2 regions of the Saccharomonospora xinjiangensis XJ-54 genome follow, and region 2 is predicted to be linked to the other one. Evidence: riboswitches for the same ligand, from Rfam matches in the RefSeq annotation. Region 2 holds a riboswitch; the other holds the start of a gene.
The links. Region 2 has a riboswitch for thiamine pyrophosphate ahead of thiO (glycine oxidase ThiO). Riboswitches for the same ligand answer to the same signal wherever they lie in the genome.

Region 1 (4,668 bases), 390 kb from region 2:
TCAGCTCGCCCGGCCGGTTGATGAGGTCCGCGACAGCGACCGGCAGCGTGGGCTTGTCAGGGCGAGCCAGGAAACTGGTGGCGCCGAACTCCCCGAGCGCCACGACGTACCCGAACGCCGCTGCCGCGATCAACGACCGCGCCACCAGCGGGAAATCCACTTCCCGCCACACGCGCACAGGGCTCGCGCCCAGCGTCGCCGCTGCCTGACGCAGGCGTTCGTCCACCGAACGCAGCACCGGCAGGATGAGCCGAACGACCATAGGAATGATCACCAGAGCCTGCGCGAAGGGGATCAGGAGCGGCGAGGTCCGCAAATCCCACGGCAGATCACCGAGCGTCACCAGATAGCCGAACCCGACGGTCACCGCCGACACCCCGAGGGGCAGCATCAGGGCCGCGTCGGTGATCTCACCCGCGGTCCTGGCGCCCCTGCTCGGTGAGCGGCGCAGTACGACGACGGTGACCGCCGCGATTATCCCCACCACGAGGGCGAGCATCGTGGCATCGGATGCCGTGCGGAGCGAGTTGAGCGCGGCATCCCATCCTGTGACGTTCAACGCGCCGTCCTGCCCCGCTCCGGACAGTGCCCGGTATCCGTCGAGGGTCCAGCCCTGCCGTCCCGACACTGAGCGAAGAAGCAACGCGACGATCGGGGTCAGCAACAGACCGAGCACCAGCGCCGAGACTGCCACCACAGCCCACTCGCCGCCCTCCGGTCTGCGAGCCGAGTGCCGCGCCGAACGAAGCTGCGCCGCGTGTTCGTTGCGGCGGCGGGCCACCGCGCCGACGCCGAGCGAGGCGACAACGGCCAGGAGTTGCACCAGTGAAAGCGCCGCCGCGCCGGGGAGATCGAGCAGATCCACCGTGCGGAGGTAGATCTCGGTCTCCAAGGTGCGGTAGCGATTGCCTCCCAACATCAGCACCACACCGAAGCTCGTGGCGCAGAACAGGAACACCACGGCCGCCGACGCCGACACCGCAGGGAGGAGCGCGGGCAACGTCACGGTGCGGAACGCCCTGAACCGGGATGCTCCGAGTGATCGGGCCGCGTCCTCGACCCGCCGGTCGAGGTGAGCCCAGAGGCCACCGACGGTGCGAGCCACGACGGCGACGTTGAAGAAGGCGTTGGCGACCATGATGCTGAGCACGCCGCCGTCCGGCCACAGCGCGCGGAACGCCAGCCCGACCACGACAGCGGGCAGGACGAAGGGCACCAGCACGAGCGTGCGCACCACGGTGATCCCGGGGAGCCGCACTCTCGCGAGGACGAAAGCCAGCGGGAACCCGGCGATCAAGGCGACCACGGTGGCGCCCAGTGCCTGCGCGACCGTGAAACCGGCGAGTCGCCACGTCGAAGGGTCGGCGAGCGCCTCGGCAACTCCGCCTTCGGTGAAACCGAGGCGGATGATCGCGACGACGGGCCAGGCGAAGAACAGCCCGAGGAACGCGACCGGCAGGGCGGCCAGCGCGCCGATCGCCGACGCCCGCCGCACGCCGGACCGCGGGCTCAGCCCTCCAGCAGTGAGCGCCATTCCCCGATCCACTGCTCCCGGTTGGCCTCCACTTGTTCACCGGGCAGCGAGATGGGCTCACGCGGCAACGGCGCAGCCTGCGCCCACCCCTCGGGGAGCGCGACGCCCTCCCTGGTCGGATACACGTACATGTTCGCGGCGACGGTGGACTGGAACTCGTGCGAGAGCAGGAAGTCGATCACCTTTCCCGCCTCGTCGGGGTGTTTCGTGCCTTCGAGCACGCCCGCGTACTCCACTTGCCGATAGCAGGTGTCGAGCAGTGCCTTGGTGCTGGTGGTGCCGTCCGGCCGGATCTCGGCGGCGGGAGAGGACGCGTACGACAGCACGATCGGCCGGTCGCCCTCACCCGAGGACCCCGAGAAATCCTGGGTGTATGCCTCGGTCCATCCGCTGACGACCTTCACTCCGTTGTCGGCAAGGTCGCCCCAGTACTCCTTCCAGCCGTCCTCACCGTATTTCGACACGGTCGCGAACAGGAAGGCCAACCCTGGCGACGACGTGGCCGGGCTCGGCACCACGACAAGGTCCTTGTACTCCGGCTCGGTCAGAGCGTCGAGACTCGTCGGCTCGGGCACGTCGTTGGCGGCGAACCACTCCGTGTCGATGTTGACGCAGACATCGCCGACATCGATGGCCGACAGCCGCTGCTGCGGGTCGAGGGCGTAACGCTGCGGGCCCCGGTCCGCCTCGGGTGAGGTGTACGGCTGGAACACACCCTCCGTGAGCGCGCGGGAAGCGAACGTCGAATCGACTCCGTACGCGACGTCGGCGATGGGGTTGTCCTTGGTGAGCACGAGCTTGTTGGTCAGCTCCCCCGCATCGCCTTCCTTGCGGATCTCGACGCGGATGTTCGCCCGCTGTTCGAAGGCATCGACCACCTCTTGCGGGACGGCCCACGACTGGTGGGTGACGAGGGTGACCGTCACCGGCCCTTCCTCGGGCTCGTCCTCAGCACCGATGACCGTGCATCCGGCCGTCAGCGCCCCGGCCGAGAACAACGCGATCGCCGCGCGCAACGACGTTGACCACTGGCCCGACCTCTGGCCCATTCAGCCTCCTCGCCGTGACCGCGCAGGAAGCTGCCGTACACCTTCCTGCGTCGGCATGATCCGAATCAGGTGCGGACGGTCGTGGGCCGCGTGCCCACCTCTCAGCCCGGCGCGCCGGACTCCCGTGGCAGCGTGCAGCGTACCCGTCCCCGTACCACGATGAGCGCATGACGGAGCTACTCAGTGACCAAGGCATCGACGAGGCCCTGCGCGAGCTGCCCGCGTGGCGGCGCGTCGGCGACGCGATCGAGCGCGAGACCGAGCTGGCGAGTTTTCCGGAAGCGATCGAGGTGGTGAACCGGGTCGCCGAGCTGGCCGAGGCGGCAAACCATCATCCGGACATCGACATCCGTTGGCGCACGGTCATTCTCCGCTTGAGCACCCATTCCCACGGCGGAGTCACCGACAAGGACATCGCTCTTGCACGGGAGGTCGAAAGAGTGTTCCCGAGCGTATGATTCCGGCCTTTTCGGGCAACTCTCGGGCGGATGCCCAACGTTGGGATTGGTGAGAACCGATCACCTTGAAACCCGAGGGGAGTGCGCGATGATCCGCATCGTCCGGCGTGCGCCGTTCGCGTCGGCGCTGGCTCTGTTGGCGGTCTTGCTGGTGGGGGCGATCCAGCCCGCGATCGCCGAGCCTGCGGATACGGAGCGACCTCCCGAGAGCGCGCCGACCGCTCCGCGCGACGAGGTCGTCCAGGCTCTCGTCGTCGGAGGAACGGCCTTCGCGCTGATGGTCGCGGCTGGCGCCGCCGTGTTGTTCTACACGGCCCGACGTCGTCAAGATGACCCGCTGTGATGTTGTGATTACCCTCTGGGGCGCAAGCCGCGGTGTGGAAGGTCCCACCGTGGGCCTTTCACACCGAGGGAGCACGATGTTTTCGCAGCGTGGCGTGGTGACCGTGGTGGCGCCGTTGGTGGCGGTCGTACTGGGGTTGGCGGGTTGTTCCGGCTCCTCGGGCACGCCGAGTGGGGAGGCGGCGCCTGCGGGTAGCTCGCAGTCCAGGGCGGCTGACGAGCAGGCCATCCGTGACACGTTCGAGCGATATCGCACCGCACTGCGCGAGCAGGACGGCGAGTCGGTGACCTCGCTGGTCACCGCGGGAACGCTCGACTACTACGGTGAGCTCGCCGGGTTGACCGCGACCGGAGGTCCCGAGGAGATCGGGGCACGGGGCATGACCGACCGCATGAACGTCGCCATGCTGCGGCACAAGTTGGGGGCAGGGAAGGCTGAGGGCATGGACGGCAAGGCTCTGCTGACTTTCGCCGCGAAGGGCGGCCTCGTGGACAAGTCGGCCGTCGAGGACTTCTCGCTCGGGGAGATCACCGTCAAGGGCGACACCGCGGTCGCGTCCGTGTCGCCGTCACGCCAGGACGGCCCTCAACTGCCCCCGCGCACCTTCGCGAGGGAGTCGGGTCAGTGGCGGGTCGATCTTCTCCCGATGATCGAGAACACCGACAAGACGCTCGCCCAATTGGCCGAGAAGTACAAGCTGACCGAGGACGAAGTGATCTTCAAACTCCTCTCGGCGGCCACAGGGAAGCAGGTCGGCCAGTCGATCTTCGCCAAGCCGTAACGATTCGGGTGATCAACGCGGTGATCGGGGTGCCGAGGTACGTCGAAGGGACCGTCATGCATCGGAACGCACCCGCGCTGACCCCGAACCAGCGCGCCGGGATCTGGGCGCTCGCCACCGCGATCACGCTGTTGTTGATCATCGCTTTGGGGGCGCTCGGGTGATCGCCTCGAGGTGAGAGGGTTCTCATCCGGAACTCATCGTCGGCCAACGCGCCTGGTGCACTCTGGGGCGAATGACCGCGTGCCCACTCCTTCTCGAACCTCTGACCTGCACCTTTTGCTCGGCTCGTCCGCGAGGGAGCTCGTCGCCGCCGTGCTCGGTGCCTCCCCTTTCCCGGCTGCCGAGGTCCGGTCGGTGCGGCCCATGTCGGTGACCGTGCAGCCTTCCGGTGCCGCGCTCGTCCGATACGCCGTCGAGTTGGGCATGCCTGACGCGACCGTCGTGCGGGAGACACTTGTGGCGGCGACAGGCTCTCTGCTGCCCCGAGGTGCGGCCGTGGT
Region 2 (4,668 bases):
CCGAGATCGCGCCGTGCCCCGGCCCCGGCGCGCTCGCCTGCCGCAGCGACCGGGAGAGCCGTCCGATGATCAGAAACAGCCTTCCGGGTACGTCGGACGACGACTCGGGCGACTCGGTCACATCGGGCTCCTTCGGTTCGCACCTCGGCGGGCTTTGCGCACACCTTACGGTCGGAAAAACCGGCTCAGGAGAGCGACCCTTCAGCGTGGCGGACTCGAAGCGTGTGCCCAGAACCGCTTCGGAATCCGGCCTGCCTGCCGCGCCAGCCTGCCCGCGATCACGGCCGCGCGCATGGCGCGCGCCATGCGCTCCGGGTCCTGCGCCCTCGTGACGGCTGTCGAGAGCAACACGCCGTCGCAGCCCAGTTCCATCGCGAGCGCCGCGTCGGACGCGGTGCCGACACCGGCGTCGAGGATGATCGGAACGCCCGCCCTCGCCACGATCAACTCGATGTTGTGCGGGTTGCGGATACCGAGGCCGGTGCCGATGGGCGAACCCAACGGCATCACAGCGGCACACCCGGCCTCTTCGAGGCGCAGAGCCAGCACGGGATCGTCGTTGGTGTAGGCCAGCACGGAGAATCCGTCGGCCACAAGGCGTTCGGCGGCCTCCAGTGTCTCGATCGGATCGGGCAACAGGGTGCGGTCGTCGGCGTGGACCTCCAGCTTCACGAGGTCGGTGCCGAATGCCTCACGCGCCAACTGTGCGGTGAGCACGGCCTCGGCGGCGTTACGGCAGCCCGCCGTGTTGGGCAGCAGTTCGATTCCGAGGCGCCGCAACAGGTCGAGCACCCCGGAGCCACCCTCGGCGTCGGCCCGCCGCAACGCGACCGTCGTCAGTTCCGTCCCCGACGCGACGAGCGCACGTTCGAGCACGCTCAGGTTGCTCGCCCCACCCGTTCCGATGATCAAGCGTGAGGTCAGCTTGTGGTCGTCGATGACAAGGTGGTCGCCTGCGTCGTTGGTGTGGTCGTGGCTCGTACGGCCCTCGGCGAGAGCGTCCTGGCCCACCTCAGGTTCGGTACCCGCGCTCATGTCACCCTCCCTGCACGGCGGTGAGGATCTCCACCGCCGCCCCTTCGACGACCTCGACCTCGCCCCATGCCCCTCGGCGGATCACCTCGCCGTCCACCGCGACGGCGACTCCCTTGGCGTCCCCGACGGCGATGGCCAGCACGTCGGCGACCGTGCTGCCGTCGGGAAGCTGTCTGCTCTCACCGTTGACAAACACCCGCATCAGCGCGCTCCTCACTCGCGTTCCTGTCCGGTCGTGCCTTTTCCGTGCCGGGCGGCGCCGGGGTGCCCGACAGCCACGCCAGCACCGCGTCCGAGGTGATCGGCGCCAGCAGGAGGCCGTTGCGGTGATGCCCCGTCGCCGCGTACACACCGTCGCTCAGCAGGCCGAGGTAGGGCACGTTGTCGTCGCTGCCTGCCCGAAGCCCTGCCGTGGTCTCGATCAGCTCGTACTCGGTGATGCTCGGGAAAACCCGCTCAGCCCCTTCGAGCAGTTCCCGCACACCCCGCGCTCGCACACCGGTGTCGAAGCCCGCCTCGTACTGCGTCGCGCCGAGCACCAGCGACCCGTCGTCCCTCGGCACCAGGTACACGGGGCGGGACTCGACCACGGCCCTGATCGTGTGCCGTGGCGGGGGGAGTGTGCCCCTGCGCGAACGCAGCCTCAGGATCTCCCCCTTCACCGGCCGCACCGCCGAGGCGAGTTCGGGATGAAGCGTGCCGCTGTGAGCGCCCGCGCAGAGCACCACGGCGTCGAACCGCCGCGCTCCGGACGACGCCGTCGCGACGCGGTCGGCTGCGAGTTCCACCACGGCCTCGGCAACGAACTCCGCACCACGCGCTCGCGCGGCGAGCAGCAGCGACTCCAGAAGGCGGCGGTTATCGACGAAGACGTCGCCCGGCACGAGCAGCCCCGACCGCACAGAGCCGAGGCCGGGTTCCGTGCGGCGGAGTTCCCTACCCGTGACGAGGGTGGCGCTCCTGCCGATGCCGTCGAGATACCCGGCGAGGACGCCGAGCTGGTCGGCATCGGCGCGGTCGAACGCGGCGACGATCGTGCCCTGCGCCGAAAGCCCGCAGTCGAAGCCCTGCGCCCGCAACTCACGCGCGAACGCGGGCCAGCGGCGTAACGACTCCTCACCGAGCGCGAGCGCGGCCTCCTCGCCCGGCCACGCCTCGGCGACGGGCGCGAGCATCCCGCCTGCCACCCAGGACGCACCACCGCGCGCGGGAAGGGGATCGAACACGGTGACGCGGTGACCTGCGGAGACCGCCCGCCACGCCACGGCGAGGCCGATGACACCGGCACCGACGACCGCGACGTCTGTACTCATCGAAGATCACGCTCCCTGCGCCGGCATGACCCGGATCAGGTTCCACGGTCGGAGCGCTTGCTCCCTCTCAGCCCTTCGCGGGCTCCCGTGCGGACGACTGCCAGCCTACCCCGCGCGTGCCGTGCGGCCGTACTACGGTGGCGGCATGCCCGGCCTCGACGGTGATCGCATCAGGAAGCGTCTCGACGACGCGCGGCTCTACCTCTGCACCGACGCCCGCGCGCGTCAGGGCGACCTCGCCGAGTTCGCCGACGCGGCACTCGCCGGCGGCGTGGACATCGTGCAGTTGAGGGACAAGACCGGCGGAAAGCCGCTCGAAGCGGCGCAGGAGATCGCGGCGCTTGAGATACTCGCCGAGGCATGCGCCAGGCACGGCGCCCTGCTCGCGGTCAACGACCGCGCCGATGTCGCGGTGGCCGTGGATGCCGACGTCCTGCACCTCGGCCAGGACGACCTTCCGGTCGCCGTCGCGAGGCGGATCGTCGGTGACGACGTGGTGATCGGCCGCTCGACCCACTCGTGGGAGCAGGCCGCCGCGGCTGCCACAGAGGAAGGCGTTGACTACTTCTGCGTCGGCCCGTGCTGGCCGACCCCCACCAAGCCGGGAAGGGCCGCGCCGGGACTCGACCTCGTCCGCGCCGTGTCCTCCGGCATCGAGACCACGCGACCGTGGTTCGCCATCGGCGGCATCGACCTGGCCCGCCTCGACGACGTGCTGGCGGCGGGAGCCGAAAGAGCCGTCGTGGTCCGCGCCATCACGGAGGCCGGCGATCCCGCCGAGGCGGCGCGGGAGCTACGGCACGGTCTCACCCGCGCGGGCTGAGTCCTCTCGCCGTCCTCTCGCCGTCCTCTCGCCGTCCTCTCGCCGTCCTCTCGCCGTCCTCTCGCCAGCCGCCTCACTCCTGGGAGCCCGGCTGCTCACCTCCCGCGGGATCGCTGGACGGCTCCCGCGACGGCTCGACGGACCCACCGGGTCCCTCGTCAACCGGAGTGCTCTCGTCCGGCTGCTCCGTCGGCTGGGTCGGCTCCACCGGCTCGGTCTCCCCTGGCGGAACGGTCCCGGTGCCGCTGCCGTCCTGGCCGTCCTCGTCGTTCCCGCCGTTCTCACCGCCCTGCTCGCCCTGGCTCTCCCGTTCGTCGGGCGGTACCGACGTCGAGGTGGTGCCGCCGTCGTCCGGCTGCCACAGGCCGTTCTGCGGCGACCGGTGCTCGCCGTCGGCTGCTCCGCCGCGAACGATGCTGCTCACCGTGGTCGAACCGTCCCCTGACAACGCTTTGCCGGTGACACCTTCGTAGCCGGTGACGACGAGCATCCCGATGACGAACGCCAGCGCACTCGTCGCCGCGAGTACCGGTCCCCTGCGGCGCCACCACTGGCGGCGTTCACGGGCGTTCTCGGCCTCGCCAGAGGAGGCCAGCACCCTGGTCCGCTCCCTGGCCTGGTGCATGGCCGCGTACTCGTCCAGCTGCTCCCGGCTCGGCGCGGGTAGGTACAGGGTCTTGTCGAGATCGGCCTGCCGCTCCCTGCGCCTGCGCCGCCCCGCCACAAGCTGTGCGGCCGCGCGGGTCCGCTCCAGGGACCTCATGAACAGTTCGCTGCCGACCGTCGTCACGACACTGAGCAGTCCAGCCCCGACCACGGTGCCGTAAACCCCGAGGGTGGAACACAGAAACGCCGCCGTCACGGCCGCGAGCGCGGCCGCGGCAACCTGCGCCGGTGACAATCCCGGCTTGCCAGGCTCGCGCGAATCGGTGTCGTCTGCCTTCGTCCTGTCGTCGATCATGCCTCTCGATCCGCTCGCACTCCCCGGACAACCCCTCTAACGTGACCATCGCCCGAGTTGCTCCCGGCGTTGCCCGACGTGAGCACGATTACGTCACATCAGGCTTTCCCTGCGAGACAAGACCATCCATTGTGGACCGAGGCCACTGACCCAGCGCGAAGGAACGGTCACGGACGGGTCAGCGTCGTGACGAACTTGTAGCGGTCGCCCCGGTAGATCGAGCGCACGTACTCCACCGGCTTGCCGTCCGAGGCGAACGTCTGCCGTGCCAGCAGCAGCACCGGCATGCCGACGTCGGCGCCGAGCAACTCCGCCTCCTGCGGGCCTGCGAGCGACGTCTCGATGGTCTCCTCCGCCCGGTCGAGTTCCACGCCGTAGCGGTCGCGCAACGCCTCGTACAACGAGCCGCCCGACGCGACGTGCTTGCGGAGGCCACGGAACCGCGCCGACGGCAGGTGCGTGGTCTCCAGCGCCATCGGTTCGCCGTCGGCGAGCCGCAGTCTGTGCAACCTCAGCACCTTGGCGCCGGTGCGGAC

Region 1: it holds a riboswitch for thiamine pyrophosphate, as region 2 does, so the genes downstream of both, SACXIDRAFT_RS14795 (thiamine ABC transporter substrate-binding protein) here and thiO (glycine oxidase ThiO) in region 2, are expected to answer to the same signal.

The regions. Positions count from the first base shown of each region.
Region 1 is NZ_JH636049.1:3,260,167-3,264,834, reverse strand. It holds gene SACXIDRAFT_RS14800 (ABC transporter permease) at 1-1,534, opposite strand, end outside; gene SACXIDRAFT_RS14795 (thiamine ABC transporter substrate-binding protein) at 1,510-2,583, opposite strand; TPP riboswitch at 2,609-2,719, opposite strand; gene SACXIDRAFT_RS14790 (4a-hydroxytetrahydrobiopterin dehydratase) at 2,751-3,041, shown strand; gene SACXIDRAFT_RS14785 (hypothetical protein) at 3,130-3,384, shown strand; gene SACXIDRAFT_RS14780 (hypothetical protein) at 3,461-4,165, shown strand; gene SACXIDRAFT_RS14775 (phosphotransferase) at 4,409-4,668, shown strand, end outside.
Region 2 is NZ_JH636049.1:2,874,892-2,879,559, reverse strand. It holds gene SACXIDRAFT_RS12895 (MarR family winged helix-turn-helix transcriptional regulator) at 1-121, opposite strand, end outside; gene SACXIDRAFT_RS12890 (thiazole synthase) at 202-1,035, opposite strand; gene thiS (sulfur carrier protein ThiS) at 1,037-1,237, opposite strand; gene thiO (glycine oxidase ThiO) at 1,215-2,348, opposite strand; TPP riboswitch at 2,344-2,447, opposite strand; gene thiE (thiamine phosphate synthase) at 2,494-3,171, shown strand; gene SACXIDRAFT_RS12870 (hypothetical protein) at 3,245-4,132, opposite strand; gene SACXIDRAFT_RS12865 (GntR family transcriptional regulator) at 4,300-4,668, opposite strand, start outside.